Microscilla marina ATCC 23134: one gene and its partners. The protein of the gene in region 2 interacts with the protein of the main gene of each other region in a pairwise test. Links are inferred from orthologs where the notes say so. Each region holds a gene or a part of one and is shown on either strand. Other genes may lie near its edges.

Evidence for each region.
Region 1: the proteins of M23134_RS19820 (region 2) and M23134_RS11985 interact in binary tests that used the Escherichia coli proteins (3 or more experiments, as listed by UniProt). The link is inferred for Microscilla marina ATCC 23134 from one-to-one orthologs.
Region 3: the proteins of M23134_RS19820 (region 2) and ung interact in binary tests that used the Escherichia coli proteins (3 or more experiments, as listed by UniProt). The link is inferred for Microscilla marina ATCC 23134 from one-to-one orthologs.

What each region holds. Positions count from the first base shown.
Region 1 is NZ_AAWS01000011.1:89,001-99,325, reverse strand. Bases 4,590-7,405 are described here. They hold M23134_RS11985 (5-formyltetrahydrofolate cyclo-ligase), read left to right. Parts: upstream 4,590-5,619; coding sequence 5,620-6,192; downstream 6,193-7,405. Other genes in these bases: M23134_RS40750 (adenylate/guanylate cyclase domain-containing protein), read right to left, coding at 6,189-7,405; M23134_RS11990 (haloalkane dehalogenase), read left to right, coding at 4,598-5,494. In the rest of the region: M23134_RS12015 (sensor histidine kinase), read right to left, coding at 1-19; M23134_RS37980 (PAS domain-containing sensor histidine kinase), read right to left, coding at 557-2,104; M23134_RS12005 (DUF1987 domain-containing protein), read right to left, coding at 2,226-2,621; M23134_RS12000 (SiaB family protein kinase), read right to left, coding at 2,633-3,175; M23134_RS11995 (hypothetical protein), read right to left, coding at 3,456-4,403; more of M23134_RS40750, read right to left, coding at 7,406-8,150; M23134_RS11975 (hypothetical protein), read left to right, coding at 8,885-9,502; M23134_RS11970 (hypothetical protein), read left to right, coding at 9,649-9,882; M23134_RS40495 (DUF350 domain-containing protein), read left to right, coding at 9,925-10,179; M23134_RS11960 (polyamine aminopropyltransferase), read left to right, coding at 10,176-10,325. UniProt on the Escherichia coli protein: Involved in the removal of 5-formyltetrahydrofolate.
Region 2 is NZ_AAWS01000021.1:122,595-132,956, reverse strand. What follows is about bases 3,154-6,006. They hold M23134_RS19820 (nucleoside-diphosphate kinase), read right to left. Parts: upstream 4,864-6,006; coding sequence 4,444-4,863; downstream 3,154-4,443. Other genes in these bases: M23134_RS19815 (DHH family phosphoesterase), read left to right, coding at 5,042-6,006; M23134_RS19825 (cobyrinate a,c-diamide synthase), read left to right, coding at 3,154-4,356. Outside these bases: M23134_RS39960 (eCIS core domain-containing protein), read left to right, coding at 205-1,896; M23134_RS19830 (hypothetical protein), read left to right, coding at 1,906-2,904; more of M23134_RS19825, read left to right, coding at 3,049-3,153; more of M23134_RS19815, read left to right, coding at 6,007-6,064; M23134_RS19810 (FKBP-type peptidyl-prolyl cis-trans isomerase), read left to right, coding at 6,058-6,972; M23134_RS19805 (FKBP-type peptidyl-prolyl cis-trans isomerase), read left to right, coding at 7,002-7,919; rdgB (RdgB/HAM1 family non-canonical purine NTP pyrophosphatase), read left to right, coding at 7,925-8,503; M23134_RS19795 (uridine kinase family protein), read left to right, coding at 8,598-9,227; M23134_RS19790 (potassium channel family protein), read left to right, coding at 9,217-9,909; M23134_RS19785 (DNA-directed RNA polymerase subunit omega), read right to left, coding at 9,992-10,315; M23134_RS19780 (outer membrane protein assembly factor BamD), read right to left, coding at 10,335-10,362. UniProt on the Escherichia coli protein: Major role in the synthesis of nucleoside triphosphates other than ATP. The ATP gamma phosphate is transferred to the NDP beta phosphate via a ping-pong mechanism, using a phosphorylated active-site intermediate.
Region 3 is NZ_AAWS01000060.1:25,595-35,971, forward strand. The notes cover bases 7,315-10,182. They hold ung (uracil-DNA glycosylase), read left to right. Parts: upstream 7,315-8,354; coding sequence 8,355-9,011; downstream 9,012-10,182. Other genes in these bases: M23134_RS32465 (O-methyltransferase), read right to left, coding at 7,315-7,786; apaG (Co2+/Mg2+ efflux protein ApaG), read right to left, coding at 7,804-8,190; M23134_RS32480 (hybrid sensor histidine kinase/response regulator), read left to right, coding at 9,173-10,182. Outside these bases: M23134_RS42665 (T9SS type A sorting domain-containing protein), read left to right, coding at 1-1,141; M23134_RS32440 (LptF/LptG family permease), read right to left, coding at 1,448-2,563; tRNA guanosine(34) transglycosylase Tgt, read right to left, coding at 2,875-4,005; M23134_RS32450 (glycosyltransferase), read left to right, coding at 4,346-5,536; M23134_RS32455 (RNA polymerase sigma factor), read left to right, coding at 5,527-6,144; M23134_RS32460 (peroxiredoxin family protein), read right to left, coding at 6,313-6,873; more of M23134_RS32465, read right to left, coding at 7,016-7,314; more of M23134_RS32480, read left to right, coding at 10,183-10,324. UniProt on the Escherichia coli protein: Excises uracil residues from the DNA which can arise as a result of misincorporation of dUMP residues by DNA polymerase or due to deamination of cytosine.

The DNA of each region.
Region 1 (10,325 bases), on a different replicon or contig from region 2:
CTGGGTGCTTGCTTTCCATCGCATCAAGTAAATATGATTGATGATTAAGGTAATAATAGTTTATGGGACGCTTGTGGGTAGCCTCTAAGTATAAACAGCTGGGTTTTAATATTTGTATCAGGTGTTTTAAAAATCCACTGACTGCACTACCACACACAAGGTTAAAAAACTAAGTAAAACATAAAAAATAAAGTAGTTCAAGTGAACAAAATACTTTTTGAAGAAGTATACTTGTCAAAAATGTTGTTCGATGGAGTAGATTATTTTGGTAGTTTTACTAAGTAAAACGGAAAAAATAAAGTGATCCAAAAGAAAACAGTATTTGTGTGCTGAGCAATGAAAAAAATCTTTGCGTAGCAAGAGCTACAGAACTATTTTTTGAAGAAGCACAGTGCTCAAAGACGAAGTTCTATGGATTAGGTTATTTTTGTAGTTTTACTAAGCCAAATAATAATGATTTTTTTGCTAAAAAGAAATAAAATGAGCTGAAATGGTTGGGAAATAAAAGAAAATGAGTTGCCTCAGTTGCCTTAAAGGGGATACCTTACGCCTGTTATCAGGAGGTTTTGGCTTGATCGGCGTGGCTATTATTACTCTCTTTGTCTTTAAACTGCTCGTATTGGTTGGGCACCTCCAAAATAATATGAGTCCCTTTGCCATAGTCGCTACTCAGCGAAATACTACCATGCATTTTCTCCACAGTCTGTTTTACAATGTACAGCCCTAGTCCTGAGCCTTCGGCATTTTCGGTGCCTCTAAAAAACATATTAAATACATCTCCTTGGTACTCTTGAGCTATGCCTATGCCATTGTCCTGAAAAATAAGTCTTGCGGTATCGGGGGTTGATAAGTCAATCTTTACTTTCAGAAAACTGTTTTCAGTTGAAGTATTTTGATACTTAATCGCATTAGAGACTATATTATTAAGAATAATACGCAACCGTAATGGTTCGCTGTAAAACGGCTGGTTGCCTTCGAGAGATATATCGCGTTGTATCCGCTCATAGTTTTTCATAAACTTAAGGTCTTCAATGCAATCACTAATCATCGCCTCAAAGTCAATTTTTTCGGTTACTACATCAGCCCGCCCACTGCGCGAGTATTCAAGCAACGACTTAATAAATTTATCAAGCTTAAGGGTACTTTTTTCAATCAACTCAATATAACCTATCAACCGTTCGGCATTACCACTGTCAAGTTTCGACAAGTTTACCAAACCCAAAATAGACGTAAGTGGAGCGCGCAAATCGTGTGATACTTTGTACACAAACTGATCAAGTTCAAAATTGCGTATTTCGAGCTCTTCCAAGGTTTTTTCAAGGTTATCTCGTGATGCCGACAACTCTTTATTCGTATGAATGGTTTGCTCCAGCAATTCCTGAATCTTGATCTCTTGTTGTTTACGCGCGGTAATGTCATTGGCTACAGCATACACATGATCTCTTACATAAATGGCTCTCCAGTCTATCCACTTGTAACCACCATCTTTACAAACACAACGATTAATCATCTCTTGGGTTACTCCAATATTGTCCTGCAACTCTTTGAAATAGTCTAAAGTGGCCTGCTTGTCATCTTCATATACAAAGTGAAACAAAGGATACTCTGTCATTTCTTGCCAGTTATAACCCAGCGTATCAGAAAATCCTTTGTTGGCAAATACAAGATTGCCTTCTTTGTCGGTGATAATCACAATGGCAAGCAACGACATATCAAAAAAGCGGCGGAAACGAGCAAGGGGGGCGTCTTGCATAATAGCAATGCTTGCCAGTACATAGATGTAGCCATCTTCTGACTTGGCAAATTTGCCTCTAAACTGCTGTATATTATTATTCTTGCTTTTTAATTGACAATTAAAAGTAGAGAACTTAATGTCTGTATCTTGGGCTTGCTCCAGGGGTTGTGGTGCTAACTGGTCAAAAGTTTCCTGAATAGTTCCAAGGTCATTCTCGGCTACTAAATCTATAAAATCCCTTCCAATTAACTCGTCTTTGAGGTATTGAAGGTTTTTTAAAAATATAGCATTTATCTCCACAATTTTACCTGAGGGATCAAGTACACAATGCATTTCAGAAGATAAATCGAGTGATACTTTAGTATCCATAAAACTATATGGTAAGGTAGCGATTACAGAATTTCGAATGATTTTAAATATAAACTAATATTTAAAAAACTACAATATATTTAGAAAACATCTTTGAGCCAAAGACTATGTTACACCGCAGCTAATACTCTAATTTGTAAGGAATCAGGTTAAAGCTGAGTTTACTATCTTCCATAAAATCTTCAGCTTCAGCAAGAATATCATAGTCATCGTCTGGATAATACCAATTGATGACGATTTCTCCGCCCTTTTCTTTAAATTTTTTCAGCGATTTCAGAATATTCAGAATTGCCTTTGAAGAACTGGTATTAAAATAAGTAAGCTTAAAATTAAACGTAAGAGTTTTGTATGATTCCTCATTATAGGCATTCAGCCATTTGATAATAGGATCATAAAAATCTACCGTATCTTCAAGGTATGACTCTCCCGAAATTTCGCAAATGGAAGCTTCAGCATCCAACTTGACGGTTGGCGTAAAATAAATGCCTCTTTGCCCCTTGATATATAAGTTTTCCATAACAACTTTATTTATCTTGCAATTTTAACGGATAAAGTAAAAAATGTATAATCATCATCAATTTTTCTACTCCTCATTTCCAAAGGGTTTTCAGAAAGCAAAGCAGACTGGATAAGCCCAATGCCTGCTCCTCTAGCACCCGCCATCAATGACAACTTACGCATGTGTCGTTTGTACATTCTCAACGACTTTGCGTCCATATCGTTGATTACCTTACAACGCTCCCGTAAAAGCTTTATAGACACAGTGTTTGCTAAATTGCCGGTTTCAAGGTGATAATAATCTTCGGAACGAGCTATGATAATACAACCCACCTTCTCTTGTTTACGAAAGTGATTGTATTCGTTTGAATAATATAAAATATTTTGGGCTAATTCTATAAAGATTGCATGAAGTTTTCTAAAAATCCTTGGATTTTCTTTTATTTTTTTTTGTATCTCAAGGCTTATTTCGGCAAGAATAATGTCTGTAACCGGTCCTTTATAGGATAGGAGTATCTCGTGTTCACTGTAGTAATCAGATTGATATGCAAAAAAGTTGATTTTTTCAGACATTGTTTATACTACATGCATTAATTTGATAATATTAGTTTGCTGAATCAAACCCTTGGATTTGATTACGTCAAGGGGCATTTGTTCAGATGTTGCCGGGTATAATCTTTACACACTGACTATTCTACAAACGCGCAAATTGCCAGATATACTTAAGCTGTTAAGTTACCGAACAAAAATTACGCAATTTTGACAGCAGTGTTTATTTGTTTGTATAAATTAAACATTAAACTTTGTATTTTGAGATAAGGTATAAAAAATTGAACAGAAAATAACAATACTCCTACCTAATTTTTAAGTCTTTGATAATTTTCCCGTATCCTGCGACGACCGTCTCAGGCTTTCCTCCAAAATCTATTTCTACCATCACTCTTCCGATTTCGGGCAACACTTTTTTTACTACTCCTTCTATAAAAGCAGCAATTTTTACCACATGCACTTTGTCGCCTGGCTTTAGCTGAGGTTTAAAGGGCACTGGCACACAGTTATTTTTATTATACACCTTTACCTTTCCGGTAAAGCCAATGGTCAGTACTTTGTTGTCTGCCTCTCTAATAATTTGGGCATAATTGTACCCAAAGTCCTCTTTTACCGCAAGATAAACTCCTGGTTGCCAGGGTTTGCGCAAAGCTACAAATGTATTGGGTTGGGCTTGTACATCAGACACTCCCGGGGTGTAAGGGGTATCGAGGTACTGTATTTTGGGGCTTGCCGGATTGCTTGCATCGGTTACAATTGCTGTACGCATACTTGAGCCTCGGTTTTGTTCCCAGGTAAGCACTACTTCTCCTTTGAGCACTTTTTCACCCACAGGTACAGGTATTATCATTGAATTAGGCATCATCACCTCTTTGCCTATAGCCTTAAGTTTTGACTCTACCTTGCCAGGTGCTACCATTTTGCGACCATAAAAAATCAAAACCATTTGATCTTTTCCTTTGATAAAACCATCTTCTACCCATTGAAGCATAGGTGCCAATACATACTCGTTGGCCTTGGCAGTGGTATTAACCAATGGAAAATCAAGAGGAATAGATCCGGGAGAGCGCTTTTGGCTAGAGGCTGACGGGCTACTTACTAGGTCAGGGTTGTTACCTGAATCTACCTCAACAATGCTGTCGGTTTGTTGGGTACCTGTGTTGTCGGCACTACCACATGCCCATAAACACAACAAGCCTAGCCACAAAAAATTTGCAATAGGTTGCTTCAAGTAATTGATTAATTGGGTCATTTTTAGTTAAGTTTACGGCTGTTTGAGTAATCAAATATAATCAATTTATTGGGAAAGTGATATGAATTTCCCCAAGTTATCCTAATTATTATTTCTCCCTTGGCAGGTAGGTATTGTACAGGTACACTCACCAAACCATCCGCCATTAAACTATTGGTTTAAAAGGAGTTAAACATAAAAAACCATAAAATATTATGCAAGTATTACAAACACCTGATCATCAATTTGAACACTTACCTGAGTATCCTTTTGCGCCACATTATGCGCCAGTAGCATCCAATTTGCAAATGCATTATGTAGACGAAGGTAGCCCCAACGCCGAGGTGGTATTGCTGCTACATGGTGAACCTTCATGGTCGTTTTTATACCGCAAAATGATTCCAGTGATCACCAAAGCAGGCTACAGAGCCATTGCACCTGACCTGATTGGGTTTGGCAAATCAGACAAGCCTGCTAATATTCAAGACTATAGCTATAAGCGTCACCTCGACTGGATGCAGGCTTTTATTGATCACCTGGGCTTAAACAATATTACTTTGTTTTGTCAAGACTGGGGAGGCTTGCTAGGTTTGCGTATGGTGGCCGAAAACTCTGACAAGTTTAAAAGAGTAGTAGCTTCTAATACTTTTTTGCCTACTGGCGATATAAAAATGCCAGAATCGTTTGTACAATGGAAACAATTTTCGCAAACGGTACCTGAGTTTCCGGTAGGCAACATTATCCAAAAAGCCACTACTACCGAACTTAGTTCCGACATTGTGGCAGCTTATAACGCACCTTTTCCTGATGAATCGTACAAGGCTGGAGCAAGAGTATTTCCTGCACTAGTGCCCGACTCCCCCACCAGCCCTGAGTCAGAAGCCAACCGCAACGCGTGGAAGGTACTCAGCCAGTGGACTAAGCCGTTTTTAACTTGCTTTGGCGACGCTGATCCTATCACAAAAGGGGCTGATAAGTTTTTCCAGCAGATGATTCCAGGTACCAAAGGACAAGCCCATACTACTGTAGCCGGAGGTGGGCATTTTATTCAAGAAGATCGTGGCGAAGAGCTTGGAAAAATTGTAGTAGAGTTTATAAAAGCAAATAAGTAAAAGAGGTGGGCAATTAGCCAATGACGAATAGTTCAATAACGAATAGAAGGGGAAGGTAGGTGTCAGATTGGTAGCAAATGTTTTTGAATGACGAATTGGCTAACAGCTCCTGAAAACGAGAGACGATGACAAAAACCGAATTAAGAAAGTACTACCTAAACCAACGGAAAAAACTGGCTCCACAAGAAGTAAATACACAAAGTACTGCTATTCAACTTAAGCTGATAGAGCTACTTAAAGACAAGCCGCCTGCTTATTTACATGTGTTTTTACCCATCCTCAAAAACAACGAAATAGACACCTGGCAAGTGATTCAACATATATGGTACAATATGCCTCAGACTCAAGTTGTGACTTCGGTCACTGATTTTAAGCGCAAGGTAATGCTCAATTATTTGCTAAAACCAGACACCGTTTTGATAGAGAATAGTTGGGGAATTACAGAACCACAAGGAGGCACCCCCGTAGCAGATGCGCTTATAGATTGGGTAATTGTGCCTTTGCTTTGTTTCGATCAACACGGCTATAGAGTAGGGTATGGAGGAGGGTTTTACGATCGTTTTTTGGCACGCTGTACTCCAAAAACAAAAAAAACAGGGGTGTCATTGTTTTCCCCTGTGGCACTTATCAGTGATACTGATCAATATGATATTCCTTTGAGCCACTGTATCACCCCTACAGAGACCTATATATTTTAGGCTGCCATAGTGGGGTTACTAGCTACTTCTTTACTTTTTTCTTCCAGCATTGCTTTAAATCTTTCGTTGGGCGCTATCCCTTCTCCACTTATCGACAATTCGGCCTTGATAGAATTGACAAAATACATATCTATTGCGCCTTTGTTTTTTGCCATAATTTTTCCTCGGTACTCACACTCAAAAAAGTCTTTGACCAACTCGTAAGTTACCCCTGAAATGTTTACTCGCCCTATCTCTCCACTTGATTCCATCCGGCTTGCAGTATTTACTGTGTCACCCCACACATCGTAAGCAAACTTGTTTTTACCAATGACTCCGGCAATCAGTTTTCCGGTATTGATACCCAGACGGGTTTCCCAAAATGGCTCTCCTTTGGCTTCCTTTTCGGCCTTTAGTTGGTCCATCGAGCGTTGTATCTCAAGCCCGGCAAGCACAATGTCTACAAAATTAGTAGTATTAGGTACAGGCAAACCACCTACAGCCATGTAGGCATCACCTATAGTTTTAATTTTTTCGAGGTTATGCTTTTCCATGATTTCGTCAAACAAGGTAAAGCATTTTTCGAGTTCTTGTACCAACTCTTGCGGCGGCATAGTCTCAGCCAGCTTGGTAAACCCTTTAAAGTCTGTAAACAACACCGATACCATTTCGTGGTGACGTATTTTAGCTTTACCATGTTCTTTGAGTTCGTTTGCCACCTGTTCAGGCAAAATATTGAGCAACAAAGCATCCGATATTTGTTGTTCCTGTTTGATGGTTTCGTTCTGAGTTTCAATCAATTCCATCTGGGTGTTTATTTCTTCGTTGCGTTGTTGTACCTCTTCATTCATGGTAGCAAGCTCGTCTTTTTGCTTGGTTATCTCTTCGTTCTTTTTAGATAAAACTTCTTTTTGCTTCATAATCTTATCGGTGCGTTCGGCCAGGGCTTCTTTTTGCAAAGCAAGCAGTTTGTTGGCTTTCTTTTGTGCCAGATAACTCCTGATAATAAAAAGCATAGACAAAATTATTACTACAGCTCCACCAATAGCAAAATTGATAATCAGCTTTTTTTGCTTGTTTTCAGCGGTCAACTTTTCTTGCTCTACTTTGTGCTGGGCTGCCTTCAAAGCAAGCCCTTTCTTCTCTAAGTCTTGCAAAATTAAACTATCCATCAAGGCTTTCTCTTTCATTTCTTTGATCCTAAGATTACGTGTCAATGTATCAGTCTGACTCGACAAAGAGTCTTTTTCAAGCGAAAGAATAAGTTTTTGTTGCGACAATAAATACTTTTGATACTTTGTTCTTTTCAATGCGGATGCCTTGCCTTCCAGTTCACTGTTTTTGGTTGAAATAGCCCGGTCTTTGTCCGAAATGGTTTTGTCTTTGGCTCTGATGGCTTCTTCCTTTTTTCTAAGCTCTTCTTTTTTCCTCTGTAGCTCTTCTTTCACAATTTTTGCGTGCTCAGAGTGGTAAGGGCCTGCCTGTCCATAAAGTTTTTGATAACGCCTAATTGCCCGACGTTCGCGACGAACCGGAGATTTTTTACTTTTCAACAACCGGTAAGTTGGCAATAAGCTTTTAGAAATAAAGTGAACGAGTTTTTGTTGGGAAATTTTTTGGGCTTTAAACAACGCCTCCATGGTGTTAAAGGCTTCTTCGTGATAACGGGCAGCCCGCAAGAAACGGTTATTTCTCACCTGTAAGTCACCCATTGTTTGGTTGGCCACAGCATAGCCCCATTTGTAGTTGATAGCATTGGCGATTTTTTCTGCTTTTTGGGCATAATCAAACGCTTGCCTTGGTTTTCTACCGCTTTCAATTACGGCAAGTTTGTTCAAAGCATCTACCTGGGCTTTGTCTTTTTTATTTTGGGCAACAGTGGCTTTAAGCACCACTACATCGTTTGATTGCCCAAGGCTTACTTGAGGCAATAGCCCACAAATCATTAGGCAAAGCAAATAAATTCGTAAATTATCCATAATAATGTTACTGATTACAAGGTTTTAGTCTCTCAAAATTGTGCATCAACACACCTTATTCCAGCATAATGATGTCATTCATTTGGCTGATCTGAAATTTTTTACTGATAATTTGCTTTGTGATTTGGGTTAAAACTTATGCAATTATTTTGCCTCAGGTGCCATAAAGAATATAATTTTATGTTAAAAAAGCTTCTTTAAACGTCCGGCAATGCAATTTTTTAGTGCGCATAACGCGTAATAGGCTAACAATTTACTTTTCGCTTTATTTTCTTACTCCTTTTTGGGCGAGTGGTTTTCGCCAAAAACACCGTGAATAACTACTCAACAAATATTTTGCAGATTATTCGCTGATAATCTTACTATTTTTTAGATTTAGTGATCTTTCATAAATAATTTGAGCCATTAAAGTGTATCTATTGCCCTCATTCTTCTCAAAAAAAAAGCCTCATAGCTTTGGCTATGCACCATTTTTTTTGAATCGTCTGAGAACAATATATTTTCTTAAATTGGCACATCTTATTTTTTCCAGATCACTTAAGTAAAATAATATTTTTTTTGTGGAAAAGATTGGTAGTGTCTGGAGCAGGGCTCATTACAATGATGAGCACTATCTTATTTGACGAGGATATATTCAAATATGTTTCCCTTAGATAAAATCATCATACAACTAACCAGTACTTTACCTATAAAAGCCAGGGCTGGATCACTTTACTTACTAAAAACCTGCAAACATGAATACATTCAAAGACCCTTTTGCCAATATGAGTGGCTTGGCATTTTTTCTTTGGTTTACCGGTGGGCTCGCTTTAATCAGTCTCTTAGTGTGGATCTTTGGCACGCCTGGCAAACAAATAGGCACTACTTATGAGCATCTGCTGGATAATTATACCAAAGACTCCTCTTTTACTTCACCTCAGTTTAGGGTAAACACAGGGCAGGTATATCGCTTAGAGTTTAAAAATAAGGTGCCCAATAATAGTTGGACCGTGATAGGCATTGGCATTTTGGATGAAGAAGAAGGGGTGATCAATGAAAAAGAGGCTGAGTTTTGGCACGAAAGCGGTCGCGACTCTGATGGCTACTGGAGTGAACGTGATGACATAGAAGTATTTCATTTCAAAGCTCCCAAGACTGAAGATATTTCAGTAGAAGTATATTGGATCACCGACAACGAAAATGATTTTTGGCGCAAAGATCATTTAATATATGAACGTAAATCAACTTCAATCTATTTTACCGTAAAAAAAGCAGGAAGAGCATTGGTGGCAAAGTACTTCCAGTATATATTTTGGATATTTAGTGGTCTGTTTTTCCTCACAATTATTATAGCGTATGGGGACAATGAATAAAACTCCTGAACATTAAAACAAGATAGGGTGGTTTATACATTTAGTTGCTATGAATAAAATGAGCAGGTTTTTTGTGGTAGGTAGTATTTGTTAATTGTTGAAAAAACAGTAAATTTAGTATTTTAACATTACGATCAATATAAATTATGAAGCCATATACCCGCATGCTTGTTGTAGCAATTACTTTACTCATACTTGCCACACTATACGCTGCAGCATCGCAAGGTTGGTGGGTGGCATCTTTCAGAAACGCTACTGTAATACAAGCATACCAAAAAGAACAACGTGTTTATGGTAGCAGAGGTGTATATGGCAAAAGCGGCAGATTAAGAAATGGCTCAAGGAGTTTCAGAGGGGGGAGTCGCCGGGGAGGCAAATAAATGATTATATAAGAAAACTAAACTATTTTAAACTTACAAAATATGAACTTACTCAGCATTTTCTTGCAAGCGTCTAACGCAACTAGTCGCATATCCATTCAGGATGGCATTCTGGAAACACTTATTTTTGTGGCCGTAGGCATGGCTATAGCTTTTCTTGCCTTCAAGCTTATCGACCTGATTACCCCAGGCAACCTTTCAAAACAAATCGCGGATGGCAATGTAGCACAAGCTATTTTAGCCGGAGCGTTAATTTTAGGTGTGTGTATTATTATTGCGGCGGTATTAAGTTCATGAACAAACCTTCAAATATTCAAACAAGTCTTACTCAAAAAGCATCAGTGCCGATACTCTTAGTATCGGTTTTTATTATTGCCATCTGTGGTATTTTGTACGAGTTGCTCATTAGTAGCATCTCGTCTTATTTTTTGGGGAGCAGTGTA
Region 2 (10,362 bases):
AACAAAAACGCTAATTTTTCACCTTAAGATTAAAACCCAAGAAGAGTTCTGTAAATGCTTACTTATTTAACAATTAATATACGTATATTTATAACCTCATTGCAATAAAGTACTGTGGTTTCACAAAAATACCTTCATTCATTTGTCAAGGTTTTAGGTTGAGCCACGTTTTATACCAACACATTGTTTTTTAAACACCTACACATGCACTATATCTCAAAAACTGATCACGAAAAACCTACTACAACAACAAACACAGCTACCCAATCAACTACAACTGCCAACAGTGCTCATTTACCCATTCAGCGCAAAGCTGGAATGCCTCCGCCAAAACAAACCAAAGAAGGCGCCCAACCTCCTATACAAACTAAAATGAAACCTTATGAGGCAAAACAACTGCCGATACAACGCAAAGCCAAATACAATGAGCACCAGGTAAAAGCCAATGTAAGTGCCCTTACGGGTACTGATGTATCGGATGCTCAGGTACATTATAACTCCAGTAAACCAGCACAGCTTCAGGCAGAAGCTACCGCCCAGGGTACACAAGTTCATTTGGGACAAGGCAAAGAGCAACATTTGGGACACGAACTGACTCATATAGCACAACAAAAACAAGGAAGGGTGCAACCTACCATACAAGCCAACAACGGACAAGGCATCAACAACGACCCAAAACTTGAACAAGAAGCCGATAAAATAGGTGCTTTGGCAATGAAAGGTGACACTATACAAGCCAAAAAACCAATAAATAATACACCTGGTCGCTCAAACAATCAACCCATTCAACGCTATATAAAATACAGATCTAAAGATCAACATAGACATCCTTCAGAAGATCAATATGACGCAATGCATGCCCACGAAAAAGATCCAAAACCTTATAGTGAGAAGGCCAAGAAACGTTATACCAAACAAACAGAACGTTTTAATAAGAGGTATAAAAAACAAGTTGAAAAAGGAAAGATAAAAAAGCATTATAAACGTAGAAAAGAAGGGTGGCGACATCCACAAAGAAAAGGGCTTTTTGTGTCTAACGACGGACGTATGGCGGTAGAAGCTAAAGGAGCTGCATCTGTACAAGCCTGGGCTGACAAAACCCTTGTGCAACAGTCTAACACGATACTCAAAAGCAAGAAGTCGCACATCGAGCTTCAAACTCAAACATCTGACCTAGCCGTAGGCAGTGTTCCTGGAACAGATACTCCCAACCCTCATAAAAGTGACTTTATGAAAATAAAGCCAGTGCACACCGCAAAAAATGGCACTAAACGAGACATGACCGATCCTAAAAATACTGAAAAAAGGGAGTTTGGCGCTTACAATTCCAGTCAGCCAGAAGACTTTTCAAAAAAGCTGAAATTCAGAGATTGTGGACAGGCCAATGCGCTTATTTTGGGTTGTTATCAAGAAAATGGCGATCTGTTCAACCGGGTGTATAAAAGCAAAGATGGGGCGATTACTGTAGTGACCAATAATCCAACGGCCACCATTCAAGCATATATTCAAAAGGTAATGCAGGCGGAATTCCCTAAAAAACCTGAATACGCTGACAAAGCAAAAGCTTATGAGGCATATAAAAAACTTTCGGACAGCGAAGCCCAAACTATTGACCAAAAGTATGGCTTGAATGCTGCAGCTCGCCCTGACTTGGGAGAAGGCATTACTGCTGTTTCGGCTGAGTACAGTACAGATAAAACAGGGTATAACTATCACTTTGCCGCCAATGTAGTACAAAGCAGTGATGCAGGAGACTATATTGCTTGTGAAGGACTAGCTGATAACCCTGAGTGGTACTTTGCGATGTATGGCACAAATAAAGGGGAGTCATTTCACGAAAAACAAAAAAGCGTAGTTCAAAATCCTCATATTTCTACCATTGTAGACAAAGAATAACTTCAGGATATGACAATTCTTAGAACAAAAATAATCATTGCCTGGTGGCTACTTAGCCTATCTGGTATTTGCCAGGCACAAAAAACAAAACACCCATTTATGGTTTGTCAGTCTCTCTCAGAAATACAAGCCCATTCGGGCAAAGAAATACGCGTAGTAGGACAGTTAGCCCGGTCGTATCGTTTGCCTCAAGCTCCTTATATATTGCTACTGCCTAACAAAGAGTGGATATTTTTAGGCAATGATACCGTCCTAAAAGATGTTGATACAAAACACAATTTTATATTGGTAGAAGGGACAGTAAGTTTTCAGAACACTGCATTTAACCTGGCAAAGTTCAGCAATACTCCACTTAGCCCATTACTTACTCGTTATATAGACCCTGAACTACAGGAAAAAAAACCTGCCCAAATAATTCAAAATCAGCCTTATTTTAGTTCTATAAACAAAATACAAAGCATTGCTACTTGCACTACTTCCCAAGATATCAAGCAACACTTGGGGCATTGGGTAGCTCTGTTTGGGAAGCTCTCGACAGACAAAGCCAATACACTACACTATCAGTCTACATCTTGGGCGTTTCATCTCCCCTTAACTACACCTCCCGTTCACTGCCAAGATAAGTTAGGCATAGTCTTCGTCAAGTTTGACCAACCAAATACTCCCCCATCAGAAATACTTAGCCACCGGGTGCTCCCGGTATGTCAATCGGCAGAAGACATTAAAGCTCACTTGGGCGAAATAGTGGCACTATCGGGTAAAATAAAAAACAAAAAAATAAAAGGTGTCTCCCATGCATTGTTGAAGACCAGTGCTCGTACTTGTGTGTATTTTTATAACCCACCTCCTGCGCTGGAACTCACCAACAGGACAGGCAAAAAAACGCAAATGATTGTTTGTCTGCAAAACTACGATGCCCCTACTTTTTTTCAGTTATCGTTCCATTTTAACCGCCCTTCGTTGGGGCAAAAAGCCTATATGTCAAAAGTGTTTTGGTGGGATTTTTAGTTTTGTGGCAACACAATTACTATGATGCGCTCTTTTTACCAATACTTACTTTATCATCCTTCTTTTTTTGCAAAGCAACTTCAATTTCTTGTATGTTTGTGCCTGTATTTTACTACTTACATTCATTCGCTGTTGCTTATCGTTATGAAAAAGCCTCAATTTATCGTTGCCGCCCCCACCAGCAATGCAGGCAAAACCAGTCTTACCCTAGGGCTATTACGTGCCTGTAAAAACAGAGGCATTGACATTCAACCTTTCAAATCGGGACCAGATTATATAGACCCCATGTTTCATCAACTTGCCTGCCACAAAACAGGCATCAACCTCGACTTATTTATGATGGAACAAGCCCACCTACAAGCAAACTACACCCATTGTATGCAAGTTCCAGAGGTGGCCTGCATAGAGGGCGTCATGGGGTTGTTTGATGGGTCAATCAAAGCCGAAGGTAGCACTGCTGCGCTTGCCAAATTGCTTGACATACCAGTAATATTGGTAGTAGATGCCCAGGCGGTGGCTTATTCGGTAGCCCCATTGCTATATGGTTTCAAAAATTTTGACCCTGATTTGAACCTGGCAGGAGTAGTGTTTAACCGGGTAAACAGCGAAAGTCATTATCAGTTTTTAATTGATGCCTGCCACGACGTAGGTGTTGTCCCTTTGGGGCGTTTACCTTTTTTAAGCAATTGCGAAATTCCTTCGCGACACTTGGGACTGTCTATAGACCAACTCCCCCAGTATAATGGGGCAATTGATGAACTTGCCAAAGCAGTAGAACAACACGTACCTATTGACCCACTTTTAGACTTGTGTATGCGAGCCATTGAACCACTCCAGACTACTCCACCTCCTCCTTTGGTATCAACAATGAAAATAGCTGTCGCCAGAGACGAAGCGTTTAACTTTTGCTATCAACAAAATATAGATGCCTTTCGGCAATTAGGCAAAATAGTGTTTTTTAGCCCCTTGCATGACAGTGCCCTCCCAACTGCAGATTTGATTTACTTACCAGGGGGTTATCCAGAATGTTACCTTCATGAATTAGCGGCTAATGATGCTATGCAGCAAAGCATCAAAGAATATGTAGAAGCTTCGGGGCATATTTTTGCCGAATGTGGGGGTATGATGTATTTGGGTAAGTCTATTATCGATGAGGCTGGTAAAACTTTTAAAATGATGGGAGTTTTTGACTTTAGCACCAGTATGCTACCCAAAAAACTCAAGATGGGCTATCGACGCATATATGTGAACGGAACAGAACTTAAGGGGCACGAGTTTCATTACTCTACAATAGTCAATGATGAAAATATCACTACAATCGGTCGGGTAGGCAACGCGCGTAATCAAAAAGTTGATAGCCAACTATACAAATACAAAAATGTATTGGCCTCTTATATTCATTTTTATTTGGGTGAGGCAAATCAGTTGCAACATTTATTAGATGCCATTTAATGCTTTTTTATAGGATTCTAAAAGCAAAAAACACTCATTGCCATGACAGCCCTGAGTGTTTTTTGTAAATATTTTGGTAGCAGCTTGTTAGTATTGGTCTACTGCTGAAAAGAAGAAAGCACCTTCGATAGCGGCGTTTTCGTCAGAATCAGACCCGTGAATAGCATTTGCCTCGATAGACTTAGCAAATAATTTACGGATAGTACCTTCTGCAGCTTCTGCAGGGTTAGTAGCACCAATAAGCTTACGGAAGTCTTCTACTGCATTGTCTTTTTCCAAAATCATAGGAATGATTGGACCAGAAGACATGTAGTCGCACAACTCACCATAAAAAGGTCTTTCTTTGTGAACTTCGTAAAACTTCCCAGCGATTTCCTTAGTCATCTGGGTCATTTTCATAGACACAATGCGGAAACCCGCCTCTTCAATCATCTTAATGATTGCACCACTATTACCAGCCGATACAGCATCGGGCTTAATCATTGTATAAGTTCTGTTGTTTGCCATAACAGTAAAAAAATTGACATTTTTTAATCTTGGGCAAAATTAGAAACTTTTTTTTTACCACTACCCAAAAAGGTGAAAAGGTGGAAAAATTTATTGTTTTAAAATCTTTTGGACTATTTTTGCATCCTATAATTTAGATTAAAGCAACTGAACATTTATCTCATTGGAGCAATAATCAATGCAACACATTGAAGGATTCAAAGAAATGATGAGCACCCCTCAGACCATAACAATTATTGCTCATCATAATCCAGATGCTGATTCTCTTGGTTCATCATTAGCACTGGCCAGCTACCTCAAAAAGAAAAACCACCAGGTACAGGTGATAAGCCCCAGCAATTACCCGGTTTTTTTAGATTGGATGACTAATAGCGATGACGTAATCATTTACTGGTCGAAAACCCACAACTTGTGCCAAAGGTTGATCCAACAAGCTGATGTGGTATTTTGTATAGACTTTTCTTCTTACAACCGTTCACACGACTTACAACCTTTTATTAAAGAGACTTCAGGTAAAGTCGCCATCATAGACCATCACCTTGAGCCAAACATCAAAGCTGATTACCAGCTATGGAATGTAAAGGCAGCTGCTACGGCTGAGCTCATTTATGATTTTATCGTAATGATGGGCGACAAACACCTGATAGATGTAAGAATGGGTGAATACTTATACGCAGGGCTCGTTACAGACACCTCCTCTTTTAAACACCCCTCTACCACAAAAAAAAGCCACTTGATTACGGCCGAACTGATGGACTTAGGTGTAGAAACCAACCGTATTCAACGCTTAATCTATGACAATAACTCGGAGAGCAAGCTTAAATTTTTAGGGTATGCACTTCGTGAAAAACTCACTGTACTGCGTGACTTCAGAACCGCCTACTTTACTATCAGTGTAGAGGAACAAGAAAGGTTTAACCATCAACCTGGCGACACTGAGGGGTTGGTAAACTATGCTTTGTCTATCACTGGGATACTGTTTGCAGTCATTATTATAGAAAAACCCGATGTAGTGAAGCTATCTTTTCGTTCAGTAGGCGAATTTGCCGCCAATGAGTTTGCCCGCAAACATTTCTCAGGTGGAGGACATCAAAATGCAGCAGGAGGGGTATCTTCATTAAGTATGGAAGAGGTTCAAGAAAAATTTTTAGGCTTATTGCCTGCTTACAAGGATCAATTAATGCAACAAAAAATATGGTAAATAATCATTGGTACAATTGGATCATAGTTTTTGCCTGTGTGATCGCAATAACGGCTTGTTCGGACACACCACAAGAAGAAGGCAAAACCCAAAATGGCTGGGTAAAACCCCGTGCACCCAAACAAACCAATTCGGGAATTAAATACCAGATATTTGTAAGGCAAAAAAATAGTGTAAAGATACAAGATAACTTGTTGGTGACTTATCATCAGGTAATTAAAAACCACAAAGACTCTACCCTTAACAGTAGCTACTTGAATGGTGTAAAAAAACAAATTCCTTTCAAAAGCCCCTACTTCTCAAATTACTACAAAGAAATGTTTCAATTGCTTGCTGAAGGCGACAGCGCTACTTTTTGGGTACCTTGCAAGCTATTGACTACTACCACAAACGCTCCTCTTCCTTATTTTCTACAACAAGATAAAGAAATCCAATATACTGTTAAAATACTAAAAGTAGAAAGCAAAGAAACCATCAAAAAAAACCTGGAAAAAAACAAACAGGCGCAACTGGAGATTGAAGATAAGTTGATTGCTAACTTTTTAGAAAAAAAAAAACCATTTACCCCTAAAAAAACCCCTTCTGGGTTGTATTACTTTATAGAGAAAGAAGGCAAGGGCAAAAAACCCAACACCGGAGACACTGTCAGTGTTCACTACGTAGGGAAGTTATTAGATGGCACCGTATTTAGCTCTATACAACAAGGTGAAACTTTTGAGTTTCCCTTGGGCCAAGACCCTCCTGCGGTCATTCCTGGTTGGGAAGAAGCAATCACGCTTATGCACAAAGGTTCACGCGGAACTTTTATCTTCCCTTCACACCTGGCTTATGGCACTAAAGGCTCAAGAGATGGTGTACCACCCAATGCAATAGTGGTATTCAATGTAGAGTTAGTCGATGTTAAGTAGAATCATTTTTTTTGTGAGAAAGTTAAATTATGAGACAAAGTATTTTATTAGTTGTAATTGCCTGTGCAAGTATTCTTATCACCAGTTGTAAAACTTTTGAGGATGAAACAGAGGATGTCAAGCAACTCCGAGAAAACGAACAGGCTATTCTTAATTATTTAAGTACCAATAACCTAACAGCGGAACAAACTGATCAAGGTTTATATTATGTGGTCACTAAAGCCAACCCTGCAGGTCAAGCAGCTACCTTGGGTAGTAAAGCTGTCATGCATTATGTGGGCTCTTTGCTAAGCGGTACTGTTGTAGACAGTACTTCTCCTTATTTCAATGAACCTACAGAGTTTATATTTGATGGTAACCCAGATGGTACAAAGGTATTAACAGGTATAGAACTTGGGGTAGTAAGGCTGAAAGAAGGTGAGCAAGCTACGCTTTTCATACCTTATAACCTTGCTTATGGCAGATCAAGTCGAGGGAATATTCCTCCTTATTCTGTGGTAAAGTATGACATATCGTCGTTTGACATAAAAACTGAAAGAGAACAAATGTTGGAGTTTGCAGCCACCGACTCACTTACCTATATAGAAAGAGATTCATTATTTACTGCGAACATCATCAAAGCTCCTGACGATAATGTAACACTTCCGAAAGCAGGTATTGACAGTAATGTAACCGTAGCATATACAGGGCGTTTTTTAGACGGAACCATATTTGATACTAACGAAAGTCTCACTTTTGACCTCAAGGCTAAAGATTCTGAGGACAATAGGGTACTCAATGGCTGGACCATTGCCGTAAATGGGATGCGGGTAGGAGACAAGAAAGTGGTGCTTCTATACTCTAACCTTGCTTATGGAGCTGCTGGCAATATTGACAATGATGGTAATTTTACCATTCCTCCTTACAGTATACTATGGTTTGAGATAGAGCTTAAATCAGTTAATTAATTATTATGAAACTTTGCTTTGCTACCCGTAATACCAATAAAATAAAAGAAGTGAAAGCCAAACTGGGAGCTACTTTTGAGGTTATCAGCCTTGATGACATTCAATGCAATGACGAATTGCCTGAAACTACTGGAACCATCGAAGGTAATTCTGCTCAAAAAGCCCAATACGTGTGGGATCATTTTCAGGTCAATTGTTTTGCCGATGATACAGGGCTTGAAGTAGAAGCACTGGAGGGAGCACCAGGAGTAGACTCGGCCATGTATGCGGGTAAGCACGGCGACAGCAAGGCCAATATTACGCTATTGCTCAAAAATCTACAAGGTAATGCCCATCGGAAAGCCCAGTTTAAAACTGTTATTACACTGGTAGTCAATGGTATACAGCACCAATTTGAGGGAATTGCAGCTGGCACTATATTGCCTGACACCAGAGGTAGTGAAGGCTTTGGGTATGACCCGATTTTTTTGCCTGAAGGCCATACACAAACATTTGCCGAAATGTCGCTTGAACAAAAAAACGACATCAGTCACAGGAGTAAAGCTTTTGTGAAGTTGGTAGATTTCTTACAAAATAAAATCTAATTCATTATCAATATTACATTTTATTACGGTTTAAACTATTTTCATGAAAATGAACTGTAATAATCTTTATTAAATACTTTACTTTTGTTGAATGATGGCTAACAAACCTTTTATTGTAGGAGTTACTGGAGGGAGTGGTGCTGGTAAAACCTTTATTCTCAATAAACTATTAGAAAATTTCAGTACCGAAGATGTTTGTTTGGTATCGCAAGATCACTACTATCATAATCGCGATTTACAACCAAAAGATGCCAATGGTATCAGTAATTTTGACACACCAGAGTCTATAGACCTGGAACAATACCTTTTAGATATTCAGCGTTTAGCAGCAGGCAAAACTGTATACAAGCAAGAATATACTTATAATAATCCTGATGTTACTCCAAAAATGCTGGAATTTAAGCCGGCTCCTATTATATTAGTCGAAGGTATTTTCATTTTTTATCATAAACCTTTAAATCGCGTCATTGATTTAAAAGTATTTATTGATGTAGAAGACCATATCAGGCTTAAACGCCGAATTATTCGTGATAATGAAGAGCGTGGCTATGGATTAGATGATGTGCTGTACAGATATGAAAACCACGTAATTCCCACTTATAAAAAATACATATTGCCATATAAATACGATGCAGACATCATTGTACCCAATGGTAAACGCGTTGAAAATGGTTTGGATGTTTTGATTACCTTTCTAAAAAGTAAGATATATCATTATGAATAAATTTGCTGTAGTAGGTATGGGGCAATTTGGTATAGCCATTGCCCAATCACTGGCAAGCCGGGGCGCTGAGGTTTTGGCGATTGACAATAAAACCGAACGAGTTGAGTATATTAAAGACGAGGTAGCCCATGCTGTAGCACTGGACGCTACTGATCTTAAAGCACTTCAGGCACAGAATATTCAAGATGTTGATGCCGTAATTGTAGCAATTGGCGAAGATTTCGAGTCATTACTCATGAGTACTGTACAATTAATGGAGCTTGAAATAACCCGCATTATAGCCCGTGCTGCCAATGCTCAGCAACGCATGATTTTACAAAAACTGGGAATCAAAGAAATCCTCTCACCAGAAGAAGAAGTAGGGAAAAATCTAGCCGAAACTTTGCTTAATCCCAGCATTCGCTCGTTTTTACCTTTGCCTGATGGGTATAAGATTGTAGAAGTAAACACACCCAAAAGAGTCACAGGGCGCTCTATTGCTGACATAGGGCTACGCAAAAAATACAACCTGAACCTAATTACCATCAAAAGAATGTTTGATGAGGTACAAGATGGCAAAAAAGTAAAGCAAGAACATATTATTGGAGTGCCTCGTGCCGATACTCTTTTGTATGAAGAAGATATTATTCTATTACTAGGCAAAGCAAAAGATGTAGAAAGGTTTATTCAATTAAACCAGTAAAATAACTTCTCTTTGTGGCCATAAAGCCAAAAAAGCCATATCACAATGATATGGCTTTTTTGGTATAGTACTATTTTGATAATTAATCTTCTACATTTTTATAGCGAAAAGCTACTTTGTTGTCCAAAAACTCCTCGGTAGCAATAGTCGCAGGTTTTGGCAAACGTTCATAATAGCGTGAAATCTCGATTTGTTCACGGTTTTCAAAAATCTCTTCCAGATTATCTACTGTTGAAGCAAAATCAGCTAATTTGCTGTTCAGCTCTTCTTTCATATCAATTGAAATCTGACGCGCACGGCGGGAAACAACGGCAACCGATTCATAAATATTACCAGTAGGTTCTGCCAATTCTATCAAATTCCGCGTGATCAACGTAGGAGTTGACGCAGAATATTTACTTTTCATGTTGAGTATCACGATCTTCTTAGCTTTTTGTTGTTTGCTTAAATTTA
Region 3 (10,377 bases), on a different replicon or contig from region 2:
TTTAGATGGTGTACTGCAGCGCATGGATGCTGCCAATTTAACTACCAGATTGTTAAGGTTTAGAGTAGCTTTTGGTAGTAACGCTGATAATAACCCAAAAGCAAAGTATGATGGGTTTGCTTTTGATAACTTTCAGATTACTAACCGAAACCGCCTGGTGTTGATGGAGTACTTTATCAATCAGGCCACCACCAACGCCGCTACCCTGGATGCCACCACCCACACGTATGCCAGCAGCAAAGCCGAGGCGATTAATATTCATTACCATACGGCTTTTCCTGGCAATGACGTGATCAATAACCAAAACCCAAAAGACCCCAGTGGCCGGGCGTTTCACTATGGCATACGTGAAGTACCCCGCCCCACCCTTGACGGGCAAGTAAGAGATGAGTCAATTACCGGGAGTTATGCCGGTACCTGGGTAGACACGGCTTTTGCTCAGCGTACTTTACGCGCGGCTCCTTTCTTAATTAATATAAGCCAACCTACAGCCACCAATGGCACCTTGACTGTTTCGGCTACTATAAACGCCATCGAAGCACTTGACCGCAAGGTAGTCATGCACATTGCCGTGATAGAAGACACTGTTAACATTGAGGGCAATAACTACTACAATGCAGTACGCAAAATGTTGCCCGATGCAGCAGGTACCTTCCGGGCCCAGTCTTGGGTGGTAGGCGATAGCCAAACATTGAACGAAACCTGGAACTACAGTGCTGTAACAGGGCTTTCGCCCAATCACCTGCGGGTGGTGGTGTTTGTGGCAGATTATGAAACCAACGAAATATACCAGGCTGAGGTAAGCGATGTGCTGGCAAACGGCCGTGAAAACGATGTCAATGATGAAAATCAGGTAACTGGAGTTGTAGATGATTTGAAATCAGGTAAGTGGAGCATATTTCCCAACCCGGCTGCCGATCAATTAAACATCTCCTTTCCTGCCAATGGGTCTGCCAAAAGCCTGACCGAGGACATCAAGTGGGAGGTAGTGAATGTGTCGGGGCAAACGGTCAAACAAGGACGTTGGGCGCGTGGTAGTCGTCAATGGTCATTGAGGGTAAATGACCTTGCCTCCGGGGTGTATATTATCAAGTTGAGCAACCGCCAGTTTACGGTGCAACGACGTTTTGAAAAGCACTAAGCATTACATAAAATGGTAGGAATTGATTCCCGGATAAAGTACAGGCTTTATCCGGGATTTTTTTTGATTATACCTGGCAGGTTTCTAAAACCTGCCAGGTATAAAATTGGGCAATTAGAGTAAATATACTGTGAATGGGATAAAAAAACGTTTTTAGGTTCCAACCTTTGTACCGCATCGCGTGCTTGCATCCCGTTGCAGAACGGGGCAACCATTTTAGCCATTAAGCGGAGCGTAACAATGAGCGGAGCGACAACCATTAGAATAACCAGGTTTCGGTTAATCATGCCGTTCCAAGTATAAATACTATTTAGGCACCCGTTTGTACATAATTAAACCAATCAAAGCAAATAAGATATTGGGCATCCAGGCAGCAACCAAGGGGGGCAACTCTCCATTTTTACCAATACTCCGGCTCACCATAATCAACATGACATAAATAAAAGCCAGTCCAAACCCCACCGCTATTTGTAGCCCTGCGCCTTCACGGGTTTTACGGCTCGACACAATTACTCCAATCACGGTGAGAATAATTACGGCAAAAGGATAGGCCATCCGCTCATAACGCTCTACCAGATAAGTTTCCAGTTTGCCCACCCCCCGTTGCTTCAGTTCCGCTATATAGGCTTCCAGCTGATCAGACGTAAGCTGTTCATTGAACATGTACTTGCTTTCAAAATCTGATGGTTTCAGATTCATCAAAGTATCCAGGCTTTGCCCGTAAGTAATCTTATAGTTGAGAGAATCCCCTCGGTTAAACTCCGTAATTTTATAGTTTTCCATGACCCACTTTTTGCGGTCTTTGTCCCACAATATGCGTCGGCATTCTACCTTACTGTTTAACTTTTTCTGTTGTCTTTTGCCGTCATACTCAAAGCCACTGATGTTTTCGAGGGTAAATTTGTAGCCCACATGACTGGTATTGTCGTAGCTTTCTATGTAAGCAAAGGTATTGGGAGCTATTTTCAAGTGCACATTGCGGTCAGTAAAATAGAACTTGTCTTTGATGTGGGTATTTTCAAACTTGAGCCTTACCCGGTTGGCTTTGGGTATCACCCACCCAATGAGGTAAAAGGTAAGTACTGCTATCAGTGAAGAGCCCAGCAGGTAGGGCACCAGCATACGTTTAAAACTTACGCCACTGCTCAAAATAGCAATGATTTCGGTATGAGTGGCAAGGCGGGCGGTTACAAATACTGTAGCTATAAATATGAGGATAGGACTGAGGGAGTTTGCCCAGTAAGGAATAAAGTTGAGGTAATACTTCGTAAAGATTTGCCAAACCGTTTGATCCATCTTGTTAAAGTCCCCAATCTTTTCGGTAATATCAATGATCACTATAATAGAGATCAATATAATCACCACAAAAAAGAAGGTAACTAAAAATTTCTTTAGTATATACTTGTCTAACCTTTTGAGCATTATTTTAATTGTATAATTGCCAACTTTCAAATATAGAACGAAAATTCTAATCTTTTTGGCTCATTTCTACATTCCACCGAAAAAATATAAGGGAGTAGTAGCTTCAAGCTTTTAGCAAAAAGCAACAAGTTTGAGGCTGTTATTCAAGTTTGTCTTGGGTAACCTGTACTTATACTTGTTGCTTGAAGCTTATAGCTAGTCACTAATAGTGTTCAAACTTTTAGCAACAAGTTTGAGGCTGTTATTCAAGTTTGTCTTGGGTAACCTGTACTTATACTTGTTGCTTGAAGCTTATAGCTAGTCGCTAATAGCTACAAACGTTGCATCAAGTGCTTTACCATCTTGTTTTTCCATTCAAGAAAAGTACCCGCCAATATTTGCTCACGGGCTTGCTTTACCAACCAAAGGTAAAAAGTAAGGTTATGCACTGAGGCTATTTGTGCGCCCAGCATCTCTTTGCAATGCACCAGGTGGCGCAGGTAACCCTTGGAGTAAAAAGTGCTGACATAGCCCCCCAGGTGTTCATCTATAGGCGTTTGGTCATCCTCCCATTTTTTATTCTTGATATTGATCACCCCCTGGGTCGTAAAAAGCATTCCATTGCGGGCGTTGCGGGTAGGCATTACACAGTCAAACATATCTACCCCCAGCGCAATCCCTTCCAGAATGTTTTCGGGAGTACCTACCCCCATCAGATAGCGCGGCTTGTCTTTGGGCAAAATACTGCATACCAATTCAGTGCTTTCATACATTAGTTCATGCGGCTCTCCCACAGACAACCCACCTATAGCATTGCCATCTCGCTCAAAGCTTGCGATTACCTCGGCAGACTGTTTTCTTAGGTCTTTGTAAGTACTGCCTTGTACAATCGGAAAAAGCGTTTGGTCATACCCATACAAAGGTTGGGTAGCGTCAAACCGGTCGCAACAGCGCTTTAGCCAACGGTGGGTCATTTCCATAGACTTTTTGGCGTAGTCATATTCACAAGGGTAAGGGGTGCACTCATCAAACGCCATCATAATATCGGCACCAATGGCACGCTGAATGTCCATGACGGTTTCGGGGCTAAAGTGGTGCTTTGACCCGTCGATGTGTGATTGAAAAGTAACTCCTTCTTCTTTTATTTTGCGAATACCCGCCAGCGAATATACCTGGTAGCCACCACTATCGGTCAGAATGGGGCGATCCCAACCATTAAATTTATGTAAACCACCAAATTTTTTGAGAATATCAAGCCCAGGACGAAGGTAAAGGTGGTAGGTGTTCCCCAAAATAATCTGAGCATTGATGTCTTCTTTGATTTCTCTCTGATGAACCGCTTTTACAGTGCCAGCGGTGCCTACCGGCATAAAAATAGGGGTTTGTATATCACCGTGGGCGGTGGTCATTACACCAGCCCGGGCACTGCTGTTAGGATCGGTGGCTTTTAGTTCAAATTTCATAACTTGATGCGGTAAAAACTGTGAAAACTATTGTACAAGGGACCTAAAAAAAGGCAACAAAGATAGGGCTGTTCATCAGTGATTTGCAAAATAATTTGAACACTATTCTTATATTGTTTTGTTTTGTGGCACAAACACTCCGCAGTGATTTTAGTCAAAGTTGTTTGCTGTTTATCAGTTATTGATGAATTTAAAAACTATTTAATTGGGTGTTTAGGCATACAACCGAAACACTTTTAAAAATAAAGTGAGTACACAACCTTAATATAAAATACTGGTTTACAGCATTTAACAAGGTGAACATTTACTCGAATCAGCTATGGACTATCGACTAAATACTATGGACTATTGTGACACAAACACCACCAACCATTTCATCCAAGTGACTTATTTATTATTCAGTTTATTATTGATTGTTACGCTGGGGCAACTATTTTTTTTGCTCAGGTTTTTTGCCCGGCTTGCCCGGCATCCATTGCTTGCATTGCCTCAGAAGGAACTGTCCTTGTTTCAGTTATCATTGCCTCAAGTATCGGTTGTAATATGCGCCCACAATGAATTACCCCGCCTCAAAAAATTCTTACCTGGTATACTGGCCCAACAACACCCTGAGTTTGAAGTCATCATTGTCAACGACCGCTCAACCGATGCATCGGCAGCCTGGCTCGAAGCCCAAATGTCCATCCATAGTAGTTTGTGTGTGGTCACTATAGATCAAACTCCAGAGGGTTGGAATGCCAAAAAACACGCCTTGGTGCAAGGGGTAAAAACAGCCCGTTATGACGTAATATTATTGACCGATGCCGACTGTGCGGTCAATTCGCCCCACTGGATACAACACATGTGTCAGCCTTTGCTTGATCCTCATATAGAAATTGTGCTAGGTTTTTCGCCTTATTTTAAACATAAAGGGGTACTTAACTGGTTTATACAATATGAGACCTTCTTTACAGCAATACAATACCTGTCTTTTGCTTTATTGGGTAAAGCTTACATGGGAGTAGGGCGTAATTTAGCCTATAGGCGAAAATTATTTGCTAATGGAGAAATACTTGAGCGGTTCAAGGGAATTACCGGGGGCGACGATGATTTATTTATCAATCAGGTAGCCAATGCCCATAATACAAGCGTATGTATGCACCCGGAAGCGCACATATTGTCAGTGCCTAAAACTACCTGGACTGACTGGTATCGTCAAAAATTACGACATTTGTCAGTAGGAAAACTCTACCAGGCTAAATATCAGTACTTGTTAGGTTTTTTACTGTTTACACAAACTTTATTTTGGTTTTTGAGTATTTTAGGGACGATATTTGAGCTATATAATTCAAATGAACCAATATTTGAAGGAATAATTTTTCTATTTTCATTGAGAATGTTAGTTTTACTATCAATTTATAATGTAATAATTCGTAAATTGCGTATTGATGTAAACGTGTGGTGGATTCCTACATTGGATTTTTTGTACATTTTTTATATATTTATCATAGGATCATTAGCAATTAGCAGAAAGAGAATAAAATGGACGTAGGCAAATCAAACAAACAATTTTCGGAAAAAGCTCTCAGAGATTTCAAACTAATTGATTTAGCAAAAGAAAATGGCGACCAAAAAGCCTACGCTGAATTAATGGATCGTTACCGTAAGCCATTGTATCATACGATGCTTAAAATGGTGAAAAACACCGACGATGCCGAGGATTTAACTATCGAAGCTTTTGCCAAGGCCTTTAAAGGATTGAGTAAGTTTAAGAAAGAATATACTTTTAGCACCTGGTTGTTTCGTATTGCTACCAACAACTGTATAGATTTTATTAGAAAGAAAAAACTGGAAACCCTCAGCATCAGTTCTTCTTTCAAAGATGATAATGGTGAAGAAGTGGGACTAGACATCAAAGACGGCAATCGTGACCCTCAGGAAGAGGCCATCAGAAGTCAAAAAATAGAATTGATGCAACTCATTGTAAACAAGCTTCCGCCCAAATACCAAAGGTTGGTAGAGCTACGCTACTTTAAGGAGTTCTCTTATGATGAAATAGCCAAAGAAATTGAAATTCCACTGGGCACCGTAAAAGCCCAACTGCACCGTGCCAAAGAACTATTGTTTGACATGGTCAAAGATAAAAGACACTTAATTTAATATGGTTTATATCTTAAAATGGTTAAGCCCTTGATGACTTAATCATTTTTTTTATAAAAAGAACCCTCATTGTTTTTTGAAGCAATGAGGGTTTTTCTTTTTTATATAGCCTATCAAACTAACTTTTTTGCTTTACTTAGGAATGGTGTAAAAATAAAGTTCTATTCCTTAGCTTTGGTCTACTGGTACATTATTTAAAATAAACTCAAAGAAAGTGTTTCCATTGATTTTTTGCACCAACTCGTGGTGACGGTTATAGATAAATACACTGGGAGTCATGACATGGCCAAAGTAATCAAATATTTTTTTCTCTTCAATTTGCATTACCCTATAGTTGTCATACTTATTCATCTCATAAGCCTCATCAAACGTTTTCAGTGCTTTGATTGGCTCACTGGAAAACAGAATTACTTGTTTACCTTTTAACTGGTTAGCGTGTTTGACCAGGTTCTTGGCGTTGTCTTGACAATGATGACACAAAGAATTGAACAAGAAAAACATGGTGGTTTTTTTGTCAAGGTCTTTGCGCGTAAAGGGTTTCCCGTCAAGGGTAGTAAATTGTACATCGGGTATTTTCTGAGCTTGAGGGTTGGGCTTGTCATTGGTAATTATTTTTCTGGCGTTAACCCCACTGTTTACTCCTCCTTTAGAGTTTTGGCAGCTCCACATGCTTAACAAAAGCACTAAAATGAGCAGCAACCCTCCTAATCCAACAATTCTTCCTTTCATTTTGTATGTACGTTTAAATGTTTGTGTAATATATAATAATTGCTCATTACAGCATGTTGCAGGCAAACTACTGAGAGCAGTTGCACAAAAATAATAATTTTACGCAAAATCGGGTGAGAAAATAATTGTTTGATAGTATAGATTAAAACTGTAGCCTGAAATGCTGTACCGGTTGATTTTTCCTAAAAAAAATCAATCCTACCCTAAATAAGTCGATGCTAAGGGTTACTTCGGGGTGTTGCCTGATAGTTTGCCAGGCTTGTTGCATTTCTGCCGACCAGTAGATGTCGTCAAACACAAATAGGCTGTTTTCGTGTGCCTGGGCCAAGCAAAGCTCAAAATATTGCAGGGTAGGTGTGTAGCGGTGGTTGGCATCAAAAAACACAAAGTCGAGCAGGGGCAGGGTGTCCAGTATTACAGGCAGTGTATGGTCAATATTGCCTTCAGCCACGTGAATGTGGTGGCCACTGCTTTGAGCAAAGTTTTTTCGGGCAATGGCAGCTATATTGGGGCAGCCTTCCAGCGTAGTAATATGGGCCTTGGGGTTGGCTTGAGCAAGGTACAGGGTATTAATACCCAGCGAAGTGCCCAGCTCTACGATGGTTTTAGGTTGGAATTTACGGACAAGTTTGAAAAGTAATTGACTGGTTTTTCGGTTAGAAACAGCGTACCGGGCAATTTGGCTCACTTTACGTGTGTTGTTAGAACTTTTTCTAGAGCCTGCTCCCAAATCTTTGATGGCAATAGACTGATGATTTTTGAGCAAACTCTTTCTTAGCTGTTCTATAGGTATAAACTCACGGTATTTTTTTGAGGATTTAATCGTTTGGGTATATAACTCAAACACAAAAGGTGAATGTACCGAACGTACTGTTTTTGCCGTAACTAAATGGCGTAAATATTCTTTTATCAATGTAAAGCGATTTGAGATTAATTAAGCAAATAGGGCAAAATTAACACAAATTCGGGAATTACTACTTTAAATTGTTTACCATCTACTACGCGCTCCATCAAATAAGTACCGTTCATTTTGCCAATACCTGTTTTTAGGTTGCAGCCAGATACATACTGGTGAGTTTCGCCAGGCTCAAGCACAGGCTGTTGACCTACCACCCCCTCGCCTTCGACTTCTTTTTGAGTGTTGTTAGAATCATATATAAACCAATGTCTGCGAAGCAACTGTACTGTATAGGCACTGCAGTTTTCAATGGTAATGCGGTAAGTAAATACATAATGCGATTGTCGGGGGCTTGAATAATCTGCCTGATACTCTGTGACAACACTTACCTTTACGCCATCAGTAATTTGTGTAATCATCTTATTATATGGTTAATGTTTGTAAAAATGAGAGAGAGGAATAACATCCTGTATTTTTGAAAACAAAGCTTTTAAATATAGACTTTACTTTTCGATTAGCAAATTTTTTTCCAAAAAAATTGTTTTGTACTTTTAGCCATTAATTTACCTAATAAAAACACTGTATGGACGTAAAAATAGCAGATTCCTGGAAGGAAAAACTACAAGAAGAGTTTGAAAAGTCTTATTTTAAGGATTTGGTAGCATTTGTAAAAGATGAATACCTCAGTCAAACAGTATACCCTCCTGGTAATCAGATTTTTAATGCCTTTGATAAATCTCCTTTTGACCGGACGCGTGTGGTAATCATAGGGCAAGACCCTTACCACGGAGCGGGGCAGGCAAATGGTCTTTGTTTTTCGGTGAGCGATGGAGTAAGAATTCCTCCCTCTTTGCGCAATATTTTCAAGGAAATTAACCAGGATTTGGGAAAAGATATTCCCAAGTCGGGAAACCTGGAACGTTGGGCAGAGCAAGGAGTGTTGCTGTTGAATGCTACTTTGACAGTAAGGGCCAAAACTGCCGGATCGCATCAAAACAAAGGCTGGGAACAGTTTACCGATGCGGTGATCAAGGCCATTTCGGATGAAAAAGAAAATGTAGTGTTTTTGTTGTGGGGAAGATACGCACGTGACAAAGGTAAAGTGGTAGATCGCAACAAGCATTGTGTGCTGGAGGCCCCTCACCCTTCGCCTATGGCAAAAGGCTTTGTGGGATGTCGTCACTTTAGCCGTGCCAACGAATTTTTGAAATCCAAGGGATTGGCAGAGATTGATTGGTAGTGCAAATAAACTTATAGAATAGCGAGGTACCAAAGGGGCAATGTTTGCCCTTTTGGTGCTTTAGCGTCTGGTGTATTTGTGGGGAGGGAGTGTTATACTCAAACGGTGGAGCAACTGCATTGTGATGTATATGACGACTCTCGACAATATAAAACAACCTTATGAAAACTTACCGTATTTTAGTAGCAGACGATCAGCCTGGCAATCTCGACACTATTATCAGGTATCTGGAAGAATCGTCGGGTATTTACAGCATTCTAAATGCCACCAATGGAAAGATAGCTTGTAAAGTAGCCGAAAAAAAACAGCCTGACCTCATTATTATGGACTGGGAAATGCCCGTAATGTCGGGGATAGAAGCCATTCGTTACCTTAAGGCGCAAGACGTAACCAAGGACATTCCTATTATTATGGCTACTGGGGTGATGTTGTCACCTGCCCATTTGAAGGTAGCCCTGGATGCTGGAGCCATTGACTATATTAGAAAACCTATCGAGCGTACCGAATTATTGGCGAGGGTAAACTCTATTCTCAAGCTTGCCGATTCGTATAAGATGATCAAAGAACAAAATGAAAATATTCAATCAACCAACAAAAGACTTTTGGAGCTCAACTACGAAAAAGATCAATTGATTCACGTAGTAGCACACGACTTAAAAGTACCTTTGAGTCATATGTCGAGCCTGGTACATATCATTGACCCTAATGCCGACAACCTGACCGAAAAACAAGCGGCGTTTCTGCAAATGATTGGGCAGTCGTCGGATCGGTTGATTAAACTTATCAATAAGATTTTAGACATAGAAGCCATAGAGTCTAAGAAAGCAAAGCTGCACATGGAGCCAGTAGACATCAGGTTACTACTAAGGCAGGTATCAGAAGAGTTTACCCACGTAGCCATACGCAAAAACATAGAAATTATTAGTCAGATTGGCGAAGGCATTGTGTGGGCAGATAAAACCCATCTGACCCAAATACTTGAAAATCTGTTGTCTAACGCGGTTAAATTTTCGCCCAAAAATAGCCAGGTACAAGTACATTGTGTAGCAGCTGAAGGCAATATAAGGGTAGAAGTGCAAGATCAGGGAAAGGGCGTACTGCCCGAAGAAATGTCTCAGCTATTTATCAAATACCAAAAACTATCGACGCGCCCCACTGCCGGAGAAAAATCTACTGGCTTGGGGTTGTCTATAGTAAAACAATATGTAGAGGCAATGCAAGGACGGGTTTGGTGCGAAAGTACTCCAAAAAAAGGAGCTAAATTTATTGTAGAGTTTGCCCAGCATAACCCTGCAGTACAATCAAACACTTGATTGAATGGTACAACCACCCGGGTGACCGTATAATGGTACCTTTTGAATGTACG